DNA from 2 places in the Diaphorobacter limosus genome. Region 1 is predicted to be linked to the other one. Evidence: riboswitches for the same ligand, from Rfam matches in the RefSeq annotation. Region 1 holds a riboswitch; the other holds the start of a gene.
What was found. Region 1 has a riboswitch for glycine ahead of P4826_RS00845 (D-amino acid dehydrogenase). Riboswitches for the same ligand answer to the same signal wherever they lie in the genome.
Positions count from the first base shown of each region.

Region 2: another riboswitch for glycine. It lies ahead of P4826_RS03850 (D-amino acid dehydrogenase); the one in region 1 lies ahead of P4826_RS00845 (D-amino acid dehydrogenase).

Region 1 is NZ_CP136921.1:158,976-166,559, reverse strand. It holds gene ahpC (alkyl hydroperoxide reductase subunit C) at 1-465, opposite strand, end outside; gene bfr (bacterioferritin) at 671-1,147, shown strand; gene flhD (flagellar transcriptional regulator FlhD) at 1,374-1,703, shown strand; gene flhC (flagellar transcriptional regulator FlhC) at 1,747-2,286, shown strand; gene P4826_RS00845 (D-amino acid dehydrogenase) at 2,294-3,568, opposite strand; glycine riboswitch at 3,724-3,821, opposite strand; gene P4826_RS00840 (FlgO family outer membrane protein) at 3,890-4,432, opposite strand; gene P4826_RS00835 (hypothetical protein) at 4,429-5,157, opposite strand; gene P4826_RS00830 (spherulation-specific family 4 protein) at 5,319-6,518, shown strand; gene ppc (phosphoenolpyruvate carboxylase) at 6,531-7,584, opposite strand, start outside.
Region 2 is NZ_CP136921.1:776,360-783,943, reverse strand. It holds gene P4826_RS03860 (trimeric intracellular cation channel family protein) at 326-964, shown strand; gene P4826_RS03855 (IS5 family transposase) at 1,256-2,227, shown strand; partial or broken gene P4826_RS03850 (D-amino acid dehydrogenase) at 2,386-3,555, opposite strand; glycine riboswitch at 3,617-3,729, opposite strand; glycine riboswitch at 3,730-3,819, opposite strand; partial or broken gene P4826_RS03845 (amidohydrolase) at 3,830-4,743, opposite strand; gene P4826_RS03840 (AraC family transcriptional regulator) at 4,746-5,576, opposite strand; gene P4826_RS03835 (carboxymuconolactone decarboxylase family protein) at 5,684-6,223, shown strand; gene P4826_RS03830 (hypothetical protein) at 6,423-6,677, shown strand; partial or broken gene P4826_RS03825 (class II aldolase/adducin family protein) at 6,786-6,929, shown strand; gene P4826_RS03820 (DM13 domain-containing protein) at 7,463-7,584, opposite strand, start outside.

The DNA.
Region 1 (7,584 bases):
CTTGCGCAGGGTTTCTGCCACGTCACGGGCGATTTCGTTGGAATGCACTTCCATGGTCTTGATCACGCCGTCGGGGTTGACCACAAAGGTGCCGCGCAGCGCCAATCCTTCTTCGGCAATATGCACGCCAAAGGCGTTGGTCAGCTGGTGCGTGGGGTCGCCCACCAGCGGGAAATGGGCCTTGCGCACGGCATCCGACGTCTCGTGCCAGACCTTGTGCGAGAAATGCGTGTCGGTGGTGACGATGTAGACCTCGGCGCCGGCCTTCTGGAACTCGACGTAATGCTCGGCTGCGTCCTCGATCTCGGTCGGGCAGTTGAAGGTGAAGGCCGCGGGCATGAAGATCAGCACCGACCACTTGCCCTTGAGGCTGGCTTCGGTGACTTCGATGAATTCGCCTTTGCCGCCACGGTTGACGAAGGCGGTGGTCTTGAAGGGTTGAACTTGCGTGTTGATCAGGGACATCGTTGTTTCCTTTCGGTTGGGTTGGAAGTGATAACGGACTGAAGTCTAGTTGCTTGGCGACAATCAATCCAATCAATTGAATTCATTGGTTTGATTGTTCAAATCTATAAAAGTTCCCCGGCACACATTCCGGCCCGCATGTCTCCAGGCCCATGCGAAGTGGATCACAATGTGGCTCTTCCCCCGACAACCAGGAGCCCCCCCCATGAAAGGCGACGCACAAGCCATTGCCCACCTGCAGGCCCAGCTCAAGAACGAACTCACCGCGATCAACCAGTACTACGTGCATTACCGCATGCTCAAGCACTGGGGTTTCGACAGGCTGGCGAAGAAGGAGTACGAGGAGTCGATCGGTGAGATGAAGCATGCCGACAAGCTGATGGAGCGCATCTTCATGCTCGACGGTCTGCCCAATCTACAAGACCTGGCGAAATTGCAGATCGGAGAGGATGTGCCCGAGATCCTGGAATGTGACCTGCGCGCGGAGCGCGGCGCACAGACCACCATCAAGGAGGGCATCGCCTACTGCGAGTCGGTGCGCGACTATGTCTCGCGCGACCTGCTGCAGGACATTCTGGAGGACACCGAGGAGCACATCGATTTTCTGGAAACGCAGATCGAGCTCGTGGACAAGGTGGGCCTGCACAACTACCTGCAGTCGCAAATGGGCGATGCCGACTGACACCGAACCTGCCTCACTACACAACGGGCTGCGGCCCGTTTTTTTACGCCCGCATGCCGACAGCGATGTAAGGCAAACTCCTACAAAGGGCGTCAGACAAGCGGACGGCACGCAGCGCCGAACCCCGACTTCATTTTCTTTTGGCCGGGTTTCACAATCCATTTCAACGGATCACGCAACACATGCAACCAGTTGCAAGCGATCCACCACTGGAAAGGATTGACCCATGACCTCCGAACAACTTCTCGCCGAAATCCGCGAAGCCAACCTCACTTACCTGATGCTGGCCCAGACCCTGATCCGCCAGGACAAGGCCGAAGCCGTGTTCCGTCTGGGCATCAACGAAGATGCGGCCGACATTCTGGCATCGCTGTCCGCGGCCCAGGTGCTCAAGCTGGCCTCGCGCAACACGCTGCTGTGCGGCTTCCGCGTGGACGACGACCTGGTGTGGAGCTTGCTGACCAACCACAACACGCCGCGCAAGTCGATCAACGAGGCCACGAACACGCTGCACGCCAACATCCTGATGGCCAGCCGTGTCTCCGAAGTGCTCTGAGCCAAGCCCCCCTGCACCGCCCCCAAGCCAACGAAAGCCCGCCATGTCCGCACCCGTCAAGAGCGTCCTCAACGAGTCCAAGCAAATCGAACGCGCCGCCATGTTGATCGAGATGGGCGCCCGCATGCAGGTGCTGGAGTCCGAGACCACGCTGTCGTACGAGCGCCTGATCCGCCTGTACAAGGAGATCGCGGGCAAGTCGCCCTCCAAGGGCCAGCTGCCGTTTTCCACCGACTGGTTCCTGACCTGGCAGGAGAACATCCACAGCTCGCTGTTCCTGAACATCTACGAGTACCTGTCCAAGGGCGTGAGCCTGGACAGCGTGGAGCTGCTGACCAAGGCCTACCGCCTGTACAACGAGCAGGTGGCGGCCGCCGAGATCGAGCCCCTGCTGTCCTTCACGCGCGCCTGGCGCCTGATCAAGTTCGTCGATGCCGGCATGCTCACGCGCACCAAATGCTCGCAGTGCAGCGGCCAGTTCGTCACCGAGCTGTACGAGAACCGCCACTACACCTGCGGCCTGTGCAACCCGCCGGCACGCGCCGGCAAGAGCAAGAGCGCAGGTGCATTGACCCTGCACTGATAAAAGACTAGCCCTCCTGCGCCAGCGGCGCCTGGCCCACGGCCACCACGCTGGCGCTGCGCGCACGGCTTGCGGCGCACACCATGTCGGCCAGCATGTCCGCCGTCGCGGCCGACAGCGTCCAGCCCAGGTGGCCATGGCCGGTGTTGTAGAACACGTTCGGCCGGGCGCCCGGGCCCACGCGCGGCAGCATGCTCGGCGTCATGGGACGCAAGCCGGCCCAGGGTACGACCTGGCGCGTGCTGACATCCGGAAAGCACTGGTTCACCCAGTTGATCAGCGGCTGGATGCGGTCGGCGCGAATATCGCGATTGGCGCCATTGAACTCCGCGGTGCCAGCCACCCGGAACCGATCCTGTCCCAGGCGGCTGGTGACCAGCTTGGTCTCATCATCGAGCAGGCTCACGGTGGGCGCGGCCTGCTGGCTCGGTTGATCCAGAAGATTGACGGTGATGGAATAGCCCTTGACCGGGTAGATGTTGATGCGGTCACCCAGCTGCGTGGCCAGCGCACGGCTGCCAATGCCTGCACAGACGACCATGGCGTCGAAATGCCGGCGCTCCGTGACGCCGTCGCACTCGAAGTCAACGGTTGCGCCCCCGCTATTGCTGGCCACGCCCTTGACCAGCGCGCCAAACAGGCAGCGCCCACCATGGCGTTCAAACGCCGCAGCCAGGCCGGTGGTGAACTTGTGGATGTCGCCGGTGGAGTCGCTCTCGGTGAAGTAGCCACCAAAGAAATCGCCCGCCAGCGTGGGTTCGATCTGCCGCATTTCCTCGGGCGTCACGGCACGCCGCTCCAGTCCACCGGCGGCCAGCAGCCTGGAGACCTGGCCCGCATGATCAAAGCCTTTGCGATCACGGTAGATGTGCAGGATGCCCTGCTTTTTCAGATCGAACTCCACGCCCTCGGCCTCGGCCCAGGCAAACAGGTGCTGGCGCGCGGCAATCGCCATGCGTGCCGTGGCAATGGTGTTCTCTCGATATTTCGGTATGTGGGCAATGAACTCGGCAAACCACGACAGCTTGTGCCAGGTCGGGCGCGGGTTGACCAGCAGCGGCGCATCGCCGCGCAACATCCACTTCAGGCCCTTGAGGATGGTCGAGCCGTGCGTCCAGACCTCGGCATTCGAGGCAGACAGCTGGCCGCCATTGGCAAACGAGGTGTCCATCGCCGCATAGCGATGCTGCTCGAACAGGGTGACGGAAAAGCCGCGCCTGGCAAGCGCGTAGGCCGAGGTAACGCCGGTGATGCCACCGCCGATGACAGCGATTGATTTCATGAAAGCTCCAAACGTCGGAAGGGTGGAGTGCGACGGCAACATGCATGCCGCACGCCCCCTCTGTTTGGAACCTGAGAGATTCGCACCCGCGCCGCTGCGGGGTGCTTGCTCCTGCGGTGGGGAGGATGACGAATCCGCCCGCTCTTCAGAGTGTCATGAACTGGCCGGTCCTTTTGCCTGAGAGTTTCCGGGGCGGTTGCTCCTTCGGCGCCACTGGGTTGGGATGCCCAGCGGTCTCTCCCGACCAATGCGCGCGATCATAGCGCCGTTTGCAGCCGTGGCGGCCTTGCCCCATGCATCCAAGGCCTGCCGACGATCGCTTCAATATTCCCCGACCAGCAGACCGCGCACATTCCCATCCATGGGCAGCGCATAGTCATGCGCCGCCAGCACGGCATTGCCATGCGGGCTCACGAGCTTGAGGCTCACGTATACCGCCTGAGAGGCGGCCGCATAGGTTCCCACCAGCACGGCCTGGGCGGCCTGCGCCTGGCTGACCTCGCCCACCTCGCGCGAGAGCAGCAACTCACCCTGGCGTGGCCGCAGGGCCAGCGTCTCGCGCAGGCGCAGCTCGGTCACGCGCAGGCCGCGCCGGGCCAGGCGGCCGGCCAGCTGCTCGGAGATCAAACGCCCCAGGCGCGAGGATTCGCCCAGCCGATCGAGTTGCACCACGGTGGACACGAGCACGGGCTGCTCGGCATTCAGCGCCACCTGCTCCAGCAAGGCATCGGCAGCCCCATGATTGCTGGCCACCAGGTCAACCGGCGCCACTGCGGACCGGTCGCCGTAGTAATACTGCGCGCAACCCTGCAACGCGCAGGCGCATGCCAGCACAGCGGCAGCCAGGGCCGCACGGCGTTTCATGGCGCCACCACCTTCCAGGTGCGCAGCGGCGCAGGCGCCGGCGGCGGCAGCTCGGGCTGGTAGAGCGCCGCATCCGCACGTTCGATGTAGTACATGTCTGCCGACCCCGCCAGATAGCGATCCTGGGTCTTGAGGGTGGTGGTGATGAGCACCTCGGTGCGCGTGGGGCCGCCCGCCGCGGCGCCCTGGGTGTGGCGCTGGGCCAGATCCATGGCCAGACCCGCCCCCAGGCCGATGGCGGTGGCCACGCCTGGCAGCAAGACACGATCGGAGTAATGCGTTTCCCAATCACGCCACACACCTACGCCGCTGCCCAGCAGAGTCCAGGGCGTTGGAATAGGCAGGTTGCTTGGAACCCCTGCCTGGTGCTGCACCAATTGCGTCTGAACCTCCAGCTCCAGCGCCGACGGCCCGGTGGACAGTGCCACCCCCTTATTGAGCAGGCGCACCCGCAGAAGCTTAAGAAAGCCCTGGTTGAAACTGGAGTTGTCGGCTACCGTGACATGGATGGGCTGTCCACCCTCGGGCCAGGCGGCCGTCTTCTCTGCCACGCGTGCGGCCACGTCGTCGGCCAGCACATCCCAATGATGCACGGCACGCGCTTTCTTCTGCCCGGTGGCCGGGTAGTTGTCGGCGCGCGGGACGTCCAGGTTGCTGCAACCGGCCAGCAGAGTCGCCGCCAGCACAGCCGCATGAACCGAGGCGCGGTGGATGGATGAAAACATGATCCCGATGATAGGGATGGAGTCCCGGGGCAATCGACACAACAACGCCGGGTTTCCCGTTCAAAGCGGCGGTTTCGATGCCTCAAGCACTATTAGCATGCGGTCACAACAGCAACATGAATGCAACACCGCGGGAATCCACCTTCCTCCTCATGACCACCATGCACACCACATCGCACATCGCGTCTCTGCTGGCCTTGACTGCCGCCTTGGCGGGCTGCGGCGGCGGGACGGAGAAATCCACCGCCCCAACCACGCCAGCACCCCCACCGCCGTCGGGCATCGTCAGCTTGAGCTTCATCACCAACGCCCAAGCGAACGTTTTCGACAGGGGCACATTGAGCAGCGCACTGAACGTCCAGGCAGGCCTCGATGGCAGCAACGCCAACAACCTCACGGTTACGTTCACGACCACCGCCGGCAGCGTCAGCCCGGTGCAGGTCGCCACGAACAGCAGCGGGCTGGCAGCCACGTCGCTCAGCATCCCCACCGCGACGCCCACAGGCGCCGTGCGCATCACGGCCACGGCCGCGGCCAACAACACCGCCGCCGCCACCTTTGCCGGCTATGTGCGCGCCGTGCCCAACAGGCTGGAACTGCTGGTGCCCGCCTACTTCAGCGCCGGCTCCAATGCGGCAGCCTGGACGGCACTCACCGACGGCGCCACCAGCTACCCCGATGTGGCGATGAATGTCATCGTGAAGCCGGACAACGCCAGCAACGGCACCATGACCGCCGCCATCACCAAGGCCGACGACAAGCTCATCACGGCCATCACCGCGCTCAAGACCGCGCAACCCCGCGCCAAGGTGTTTGGCTACGTGGCCACCGGCGGCGGTGCCAATGCGGCGATTTCAAGCACCGACGTCTCCGTCACCATCGACAGGTACATCGCCCTCTACCCCGGGCAACTTGACGGCATTTTTCTGGACGGCATGGCCACCGATGACAGCCGCAGGGCCTTTTTCCAGGGCATCTACGCCTACGCCAATGACAAGGGGCTGAAGGTCATCGGTAACCCCGGCGCCTACCCGGCCCCCAGCTATGCCGGCCTGGCCGACATGTTGGTGACCTACACCGGGCCCGCCACCAGCTACCAAGGCGCCGACCCCCAGCCCGCCAACACCTGGGTCTACGACAGGCAGAACACCGCCCAGGGCATGCTCGTGCATACCGCCAGCACCTGTTCCGAAATGCAGAAGCTGGTGACCGACGCCAACCGGCCGCGCATGAACACGGGCCTGGTGTACGTCACCGACCAGGCCATCGGCAGCCCCTGGTCTGCCCTGCCCAGCTATTGGAAGAACCTGCTGGGCACCGTGGACGCAACCAACAAGGGCCTTGCGCGGCCGGTTTGCTGATGGTGCGCAAGCTCACCCGGTATTGCGCAACCCCGCCGCAATGCCGTTGATGCAGATGTGGATGCCCGTCTGCACCCGCTCGTCGCCCTGGCCGGTGCGCCAGCGGCGTATCAGCTCGACCTGCAGGTGGTGCAGCGGGTCGATGTACGGAAAGCGGTGGCGTATCGAGCGTGCCAGCGCCGTGTTGGCCGCCAGGCGCTGCTTTTCGCCGGTGATGCGGGTCAGTGCCTCGGCCGTGCGCTGCCATTCCTGCTCTATGGCCGCGAACACCTTCTTGCGCAGGCGCGCGTCGGGCACCAGCTCGCTGTAGCGCGAAGCCAGCGCCAGGTCGCTCTTGGCCAGCACCATGTCCATGTTGGACAGCAACGTGCGAAAGAACGGCCACTGCCGGTACATCTTCTGCAGCAGTGCCAGCTGCGCCTTCGGCTCCTTGTCCGGCTCGTTCATGAAGGCCTGCACCGCCGCGCCAAAGCCGAACCAGCCCGGCAGCGTCAGGCGGCACTGGCCCCAGCTGAAGCCCCAGGGGATGGCGCGCAAGTCCTCAATTTTCTGGTTGGCCTTGCGCGACGCGGGACGCGAGCCGATGTTGAGCTGGGCGATCTCGCGTATCGGCGTGGAGTTGAAGAAATAGTCGGTGAAGCCGGGCGTCTCATACACCAGCGCGCGATACGCCGCCATGCTGGCCTGCGACAACTGTCCGGCCGCCTCCAGGAAGGCCTTGGTGGCCGGTTTGGTGGGCTGCAGCAGCGTGGCCTCCAGCGTGGCGGCGACCAGGGTCTCGAGGTTGCGCCGGCCGATTTCAGGGTTGGCGTATTTGCTGGCAATCACCTCGCCCTGCTCCGTCAGCCGGATCTGGCCGCGCACGGTGCCCGGCGGCTGCGCCAGGATGGCCTGGTAGCTGGGGCCGCCGCCGCGGCCCACGGTGCCGCCACGGCCGTGGAACATGCGCAGGCGTATCGGCGCACCGGCCTGGCCGGCGTTCAGCTCGTCGAACAGCGCCACCAGCGCGATCTCGGCGCGGTACAGCTCCCAGTTGCTGGTGAAGATGCCGCCGTCCTTGTTGCTG
Region 2 (7,584 bases), 620 kb from region 1:
CGAATGACCAGAAATGGCGTGAGAAATGGCGCGAAGACGCGAGCAAAACGGCTGCAATTGCGCCATCTAAAAAAACGGACCGGTAGCACTTACTAATCCGAGTTGTTCAGGACATCCTTAGACGCTTTGCTTAGTGCGCGAATCAAAAAAATTTTTTTGAGACCATGCACTGACATCGAACTGTGACAGCCCTAATTATTCGAGCTCAATTTTTAAAGTCGAACTGTTGTAGACCAGTAGCCTATAAAATTAAAAACGTGGAATTTACAGTGCGATTGAATTTGCTTTAGCTATGAAAACTTTAAATTGGTGACATAAATTTTCAATGTATTTACTTCAATCATGGGGGGACACCCTACATTTGATAGTCGAGTTGTTAGCGACCGCTGCATTTGCGTTGTCTGGACTGATGAAAGCTGCGGGTAAAAAGCTCGATGCGGTGGGCATTTGTGTTGTGGCTTTTCTGGCAGCTTTTGGAGGTGGCACCTTGCGCGACTTGCTGCTTGATCAACGCCCGTTTTTTTGGGTGCAACATACCGAAATGCTTTGGGGCGTATTGGCCTTGTGCGTATTTGCTATGGTCTTCATGCGACAGCGGCATTTTGAAGTAACTGAAAGAACAATACTCTGGCCCGACGCGCTGGGCTTGGGACTATTTACTGCGACGGGAGTTCACCTCGCCTTGCAGTCACTCATGCCGCCAGTAGTCGCCGTCTTAATGGGCCTGATCACGGGTGTTTTTGGTGGTGTGCTGCGTGACATGGTTTGCAATGAAATTCCCACGGCTTTCAAAGACCACCGCCCCTACGCGGTGTGTTCTTTTGCTGGTGGCTGGACTTACGTGGTCCTTTGGACATTAGATGCTCCAGACTGGATGGCCTTACTGGGGTGCTTATTTGTTACTGTGTGCCTTCGCGCACTGGCACTGTGGCGCAACTGGCAACTGCCGGCTTGGCGGGCTTGAATGTTAAAAAACTATAACCAATGATGAGGTTGTTTAATTTTTTAGAAAATCACCAACTAAGTTAAGAAAAAAAGCAGTAGAGAGCCGCAAGACCCCTACTGCTTATTATTTTGAACTCTAAATGTTGCCAGCAGCAACTGCATGCAAGTTCATTGAATATCCTGATTTCTTTGCTGCAGCTTTGACGATGGTGTCTGACACCAGCTCAGCTGTCACGGCTGATAAGGAAATCCTGCAAAACCTCCCCATTTGTCTGGTAGCTGTCAGCCACCGCTGGCATCCTCAGCATCTATGAAGCAAATTGGCCTCGCCCTGAACCTGAGCACGCGCCAGACCCGCAAGCAAGTCTTTCTCGAACAGATGGAGCAAGTCGTGCCCTGGCAAGACTTGGTGCAGCTGATCGCCCCGTACTACCCCCAGGGCAGGAACGGGCGCCCGCCCTTTGAGCTGCAGACCATGCTGCGCCTGCACTTCTTGCAGCAGTGGTTCAAGCTGTCGGACCTGGGGATGGAGGAAGCCTTGTTTGACACGCCCCTGTACCGAGACTTTGCCCAGCTCGATGCCCACGGGCGGCTGCCTGACGAGAGCACCATCTTGCGCTTTCGCCACCGCCTGGAGCGCCACAAGCTGGCCGAGCAGATGCTGGCCACCGTCAACGACCTGCTGTGCGCCAAAGGCCTGCAGCTCAAGGAAGGCACCATCGTGGACGCCACCTTGATTGCCGCGCCGAGCTCAACCAAGAACAAAGACAAGGCGCGAGACCCCGAGATGCATTCGAGCAAGAAGGGCAACCAGTGGTACTTCGGCATGAAGGCCCATATCGGCGTGGACGCCGACAGCGGCCTGGTGCATACCGTGCGCTGCACCTCGGGCAACGTCGGCGACGTGGTCGAAGGCAACAGCCTGCTGCACGGACAGGAGGTGCAGGTCTTTGGTGACGCTGGCTACCAGGGAGCGGACAAACGCGCCGATGCGCCCAAAGACGTGCCGTGGCACGTTGCCATGGGGCCGGCCAAACGCAAGGCATTGGACAAAGAACGCAGTGCCGTAGATGCCCTGGTCGATCAGCTCGAGCGCGTGAAGGCGCAAATCCGCGCCAAGGTGGAGCACCCGTTTCGCGTCATCAAGCGCCAGTTTGGCTACACCAAGGTGCGCTACCGAGGTCTGAAGAAAAACACCCTGCAGATCGTGACGTTGTTTGCGCTCTCGAACCTGTGGATGGCGCGCCATCAGTTGATGCAGCAGCAAGGAGCACGGGGATGAGTGCGCCCGAAAACAGGGCGCGGGCCGCCAAAAGCGGCAAAAAGCCCTGTTTCAAGGGCAAAAAGGCAGGGGAAACTGCCGAAATCAACTCAAGTTTGCACCATCTGAAAAATAGCCCAGGCGTAGCACGCCTGGGGATGGGTTGTTCAGGGCATCCATAACGTCCAACCCAAGTGCCCATGCCCGGTGTTGTAAAAAACATTGGGAGTTCTACCTTGACCCACCCGAGGCATCATGTTGGGCATCATAGGGCGCAAGCCTGCCCAAGGCACTACAGAGCGTGTGTTAACGCGGGGAAAACATTGTTCCACCCATTCAATCAATGGGCGGATGCGGTCTGCGCGAATGTCACGGTTCACGCCATTGAATTCGGCAGTGCCTGCAACGCGGAAACGGTTGAGGCCTAAGCGGCTGGTGACCAACTTGGTTTCGTCATCCAGTAAGCTCACGGTGGGGGCACCCAATTGACTTTCTTCATCGTTCAAGTTGACGGTGATGGAGTAGCCTTTGACGGGGTAGATGTTCACGCGATCGCCTAGCTGAGCTGCAAAGTCACGGCTGCCCACTCCTGCACACACCACCACGCTATCAAAGGTATGCAGGCTTGGGGTGGCGTCTTGTTGTGTCACGGTGATGACAGCTTGTTGGCCATCGCTTTGAATCGACGTCACATCTTGACCATACAGCGTGTGCACGCCGAGTCGTGATGCCGCATTTGCTAGTCCATTGGTGAATTTGTGAATGTCTCCCGTGGAATCGCTCTCAGTGAAGTAGCCACCGTAGTAGGTGCCTGCCAATGTCGGCTCGATGGCTTTCATTTCAGCTGGGGTCACGGCATAGCGAGGTAGGCCCCCCTTGGCCAGCATGACTGACACTTTGCCTGCATGGTCGAACCCTTTTTTGTCACGGTAAATGTGCAGGATGCCTTCCTTCTTCAGGTCGAAATCAATGCCTTCTTCCTGCGCCCAAGTAAACAAGTGTTTGCGGGCTGCGACTGCTAAGCGAGCTGTCTCAACCGTGTTGCGCTCGTAATGGGGCATCGCAGCAATGAACTCTGCAAACCAGGAGAGTTTGTGCCACGTAGGTGCTGGGTTGACCAGCAGCGGCGCATCACTTTTGAGCATCCACTTTAGCCCTTTGAGGATGGTGGACCAATGCGTCCAAACTTCTGCATTAGATGCAGAGAGTTGCCCTCCGTTTGCGAATGATGTTTCCATCGCAGCATAGCGATGGCGTTCAAACAAGGTAACGGAAAAGCCGCGTTTTGCCAAGGCATAAGCTGTTGTGACGCCCGTGATGCCGCCGCCAATAACTGCGATTGTTTTCATAGTGAATGAGCTTTCAAAAACGTCAAAGTGTTGAGCACCAACAAGCCCTGTGCATGGCTGGTGCACCCCCTCTGTTTAGAACCTGAGAGATTCGTGGTCCATCGTGTTCAATGCAACCACTTGCTCCTGCGGTGTGCCGGGTGACTAAGACCAGCAACTCTTCAGAGATATCAACGATTCAAACCGGTCCTTTTGCCTGAGAGTTTCCGGGGTGGTTGCTCCTTCGGCGTCGCGATTTAACGCGATCTCTCCCGATCTGAATTTCATAAAAAAACTACGCCAGAAAGCGCTCAGTCAACGCGACCCAGAACGCAGCACCCACAGGTATGTTGCGGTCTTCAAAATCGTAATTGGGGTTGTGCACCATGCAGGCCCCGTGACCTCCGTTAGTTGCATCGCCATTCCCGATGAATAGATAGCTGCCTGGCACTTTGTCGAGCATGTAGGCGAAGTCTTCACTGGCGGTGAGCGGTTCAGTTTGGAGCACCACGTTATCTGCGCCTACCAACGCCACCGCCACTTCGCGGGCTATTCCCGTCTCAATAGGGGTATTGACCAGCACCGGGTAACCGGGCAAAAACTCGACTTTTGCGGTCACGCCAAAACTTTTCGCCTGTAACTCAACGAGCTCCACAATGCGATTGCGCAACAACTCTCGCACATCCCGATCCAGCGCCCGTACGCTAAGCTTTAACGTGGCGTTTTGGGGGATGACGTTGTTGACCACACCCGACTGAAAAGAGCCGACCGTGATCACGGCCATGTGCAGTGGGGGTACGTTGCGTGAAACGATGGTTTGTAGCGCCATGACAATTGCCGAACCCGCAACGACCGGGTCAGCACTCTGGTGCGGCATGGCACCATGGCCGCCTTTACCTTCAATGTGCACCAGAATGTTTTCGCTGGACGCCATGGTTGCGCCTTCGCGCAATAACAACTGACCTGGCCGAAAGCCCGGCAGGTTGTGCATGGCAAAGATTGCGTCGCAGGGGAAGCGGTCAAACAGGCCGTCTTCAATCATCTTGCGCGCCCCCCCAAGCTTTCTTCAGCGGGCTGAAAGATCAAATTCAGCGTGCCATCAAACGTGGTGGACTTTGCAATATGTTCGGCCGCAGCCAGCAGCATTGCGGTGTGTCCGTCGTGGCCGCAGGCATGCATCAAACCCGCATGGCAACTGGCATGGGGCAGCCTCAGTCCTGATCGGTGTGCGTTTGCAGCCAGGCAAGTGGCGGCATGCCGACGCGGTGGGTGAAAGCGCGGGTAAGCGCTACAGCGCTGGCGTAACCCACCATGGGCGCAATGGACTTGAGCGGCTTGCCTCGTTTGAGCAAACCCTTGACTACTGTGATGCGCCAGGCCGTGAGGTAGTCGAGCGCGGTCAGGCCCGACACCTCTCGAAAGTGATTGGCAAAGCGTGCGCGCGACATGCCTGCGGTTTCGGCCAACGATTCCAGCGTCCATGCATGGCCGGGCCGGTCGTGCATGGACGTGACCGCTTTGGACAAACGTGGGTCGCCCAGCGCCGCCAGGATGCCGGTGGTGACCGATGAAATGTCAAGCAGGTGGCGCAGCAACAAGATGAGCAGGTATTCCATCAACAGGTCCAGCGCAGCTTGCCGACCACACTTTTCGTCAAAGGCTTCCTGGAACAACAGGTCCAACGCGGGTGAAAGACTGGACGACTGGTTCAGCGGAATCACCAGCACCTCGGGCATGGCAGAGATCAGCGCGCCTCGGGCCTCGTCGCCCAGATCGACAGACGCACACACCAGGTCAACACCGTCGGCGCTATCGGGCACCAGCCGGTGGGCAGAACTCTGCGGGAAAAACAACAAACTGGGCTCTTCAACCCTGCTGGCGCGCCCATGCCGGTCGATCACGCTCATGGTGCCCCTGCGCATCAAATGCACATGGCCCACATGAGCTTCGGCCTCAAAGGCGGAGATCTGGCACAGGTTGCCCGAATAGAACACGCGTGCGCTGGGCACCGAGCGGGCAAACAAAGGTGAAAGTCGGTCCATGGCGGCGCTTGATACTTTGGGTATGCTTTCTTGTACTTTCAGTGATTATACGTATCGCACAATTCACTGGTGCATGTCGCACAGCCATTCAAAACGAGAGTTTCACCATGACACGTATCGCACCTGTATCACTTGCCCAAGCCGACGCCACCACCCAAGCCACCCTCAACGGCGTCAAGGCCAAGCTCGGCATGGTACCCAACCTGTTTGCCACCTTCGCCCAGGCTCCAGCCGCCCTGAACGGCTACCTGGCTTTCTCCGACGCACTGAGCAAAGGCCGCTTGAGCGCCGCCCAGCGCGAGTTGATCGCATTGGCCGTGGGCCAAACCAACGCTTGCCAGTACTGCTTGTCTGCACACACCCTGATCGGTAAAGGTGCTGGTTTGTCGGAAGCAGCCATCCGCGCAGCCCGAAGCGGCACCGCCGAAGGCGAACAAGACAAGGCCTTGGTTGAGCTGGCCATCAAAATCGTCCGTCAGCGTGGCGTGTTGGCCGACAGCGATCTGGCCGATGCCGCAGCAGCGGGTGTGGACCATGGCCTGGTCATCGAAGTCACCGCCAACGTGGCCCTCAACGTGTTGACCAACTACACCAACCACATTGCCGACACCGACGTCGACTTCCCAGCCGTGCCAGTCGCCCTGTAAAGCCCAGCCTCGCTGACAAGCGGGGAACGCCAACGGCCACCTCCTGGTGGTCGTTGGCGCAGGTGGCCGTGTTGCTCCTGTTGGCACACAGATGGCCTTCACTCCTGCGGCCAAGCTCGCCCTCATTGACGGCAACAACTTCTACGTCTCCTGCGAACGCGTCTTCCAGCCCTGGCTGCAAGGCCCTGGGCATCAAGTTGTGCGCGCCTTATTCCAGCTGCGCGAGTCATCCATCTCCTCGCTCATCCCCACCATGCCCCAAGGCAAACCAGCGGGCGTGCCCTGCGTGCAACTTGACGAACAAATGCGCTGCAAAGTTTTTGGGCAACCCGAACGGCCCGCGATGTGTGGGCAACTGCAAGCGTCGGTGGAGATGTGTGGGGATGTGGCCGATGGCGGGGTGCACGCCCGGGCTTGGCTGATGCGGCTGGAGGAATTGACGCGGCCGGGGTGAGTGCGGCCTCATCGTTGGCAGCCCTTTACGCCCAGTCACCAACAAGTCATCCCCCCGCCCCGCTTGCCGCTAAGCTGAATCCCTTTTGCTGACCTGCGGAGCACAGCCATGGCGTTTGAGATTCCTTCCTTAAAAGATAGCGTTCACCCCGATGAATGGCAGCTGCGGCTGGGCTTGGCCGCGTGTTACCGGCTGGTGGCGCTGTATGGCTGGAGCGATCTGGTGTTCACCCACATCAGTGGCGTTACCCCATAACGGTAGACAATTTCTATAGTATGAGTTGGAGTGAGTAGCACTTTGTACAGATCGATTTATGCAGCTTGCTTTTGGTCATCGACCGTGTAATAAAACGTGCAATGACTGAGAAAAATTGGTCTAAATAATGAGCTAAGTTTTAACCAGAGAACCTCTGATTAACAGAAAGCCAGGCTCGTCAAAAATCCATATAAATCAATAATTTATAGGCAAAAACGATAAACGTGTAATAAACCGTGTAATAAGCCAAAAGTTACATAATGTAACTTTTCTGAGGTTTAAAGCACTTTTGATGTGTCCTATAGCATTTTACTCGGCAAATGATGAGCCAATCAAAAGGCAATCAAACTAGGAGCCAAGGGAAATCAAGGTTTGGTGCAGTAGTGAGACGAAAGTAGGGTGCATTGATCGAGTTCAATTTCGGGAGTCGAACTCAACGAAATGAGAAGCATACGAAGTGAAAACCGTGGAATTGACTGTGCGATTGCTCGCACTTCATATGCTGCTCATTAATTTCTTGTCTGATCAACTTACTTTGCTTGCCGTAAATCTGCCGAACCGATGTATTCTTTGAACTGCTTGCACCAAATTAGCACACTCGTTACGTCTTCTGGGTTTTGCGTTGGCAGGAGATAGAAAGCGGCACCATTAG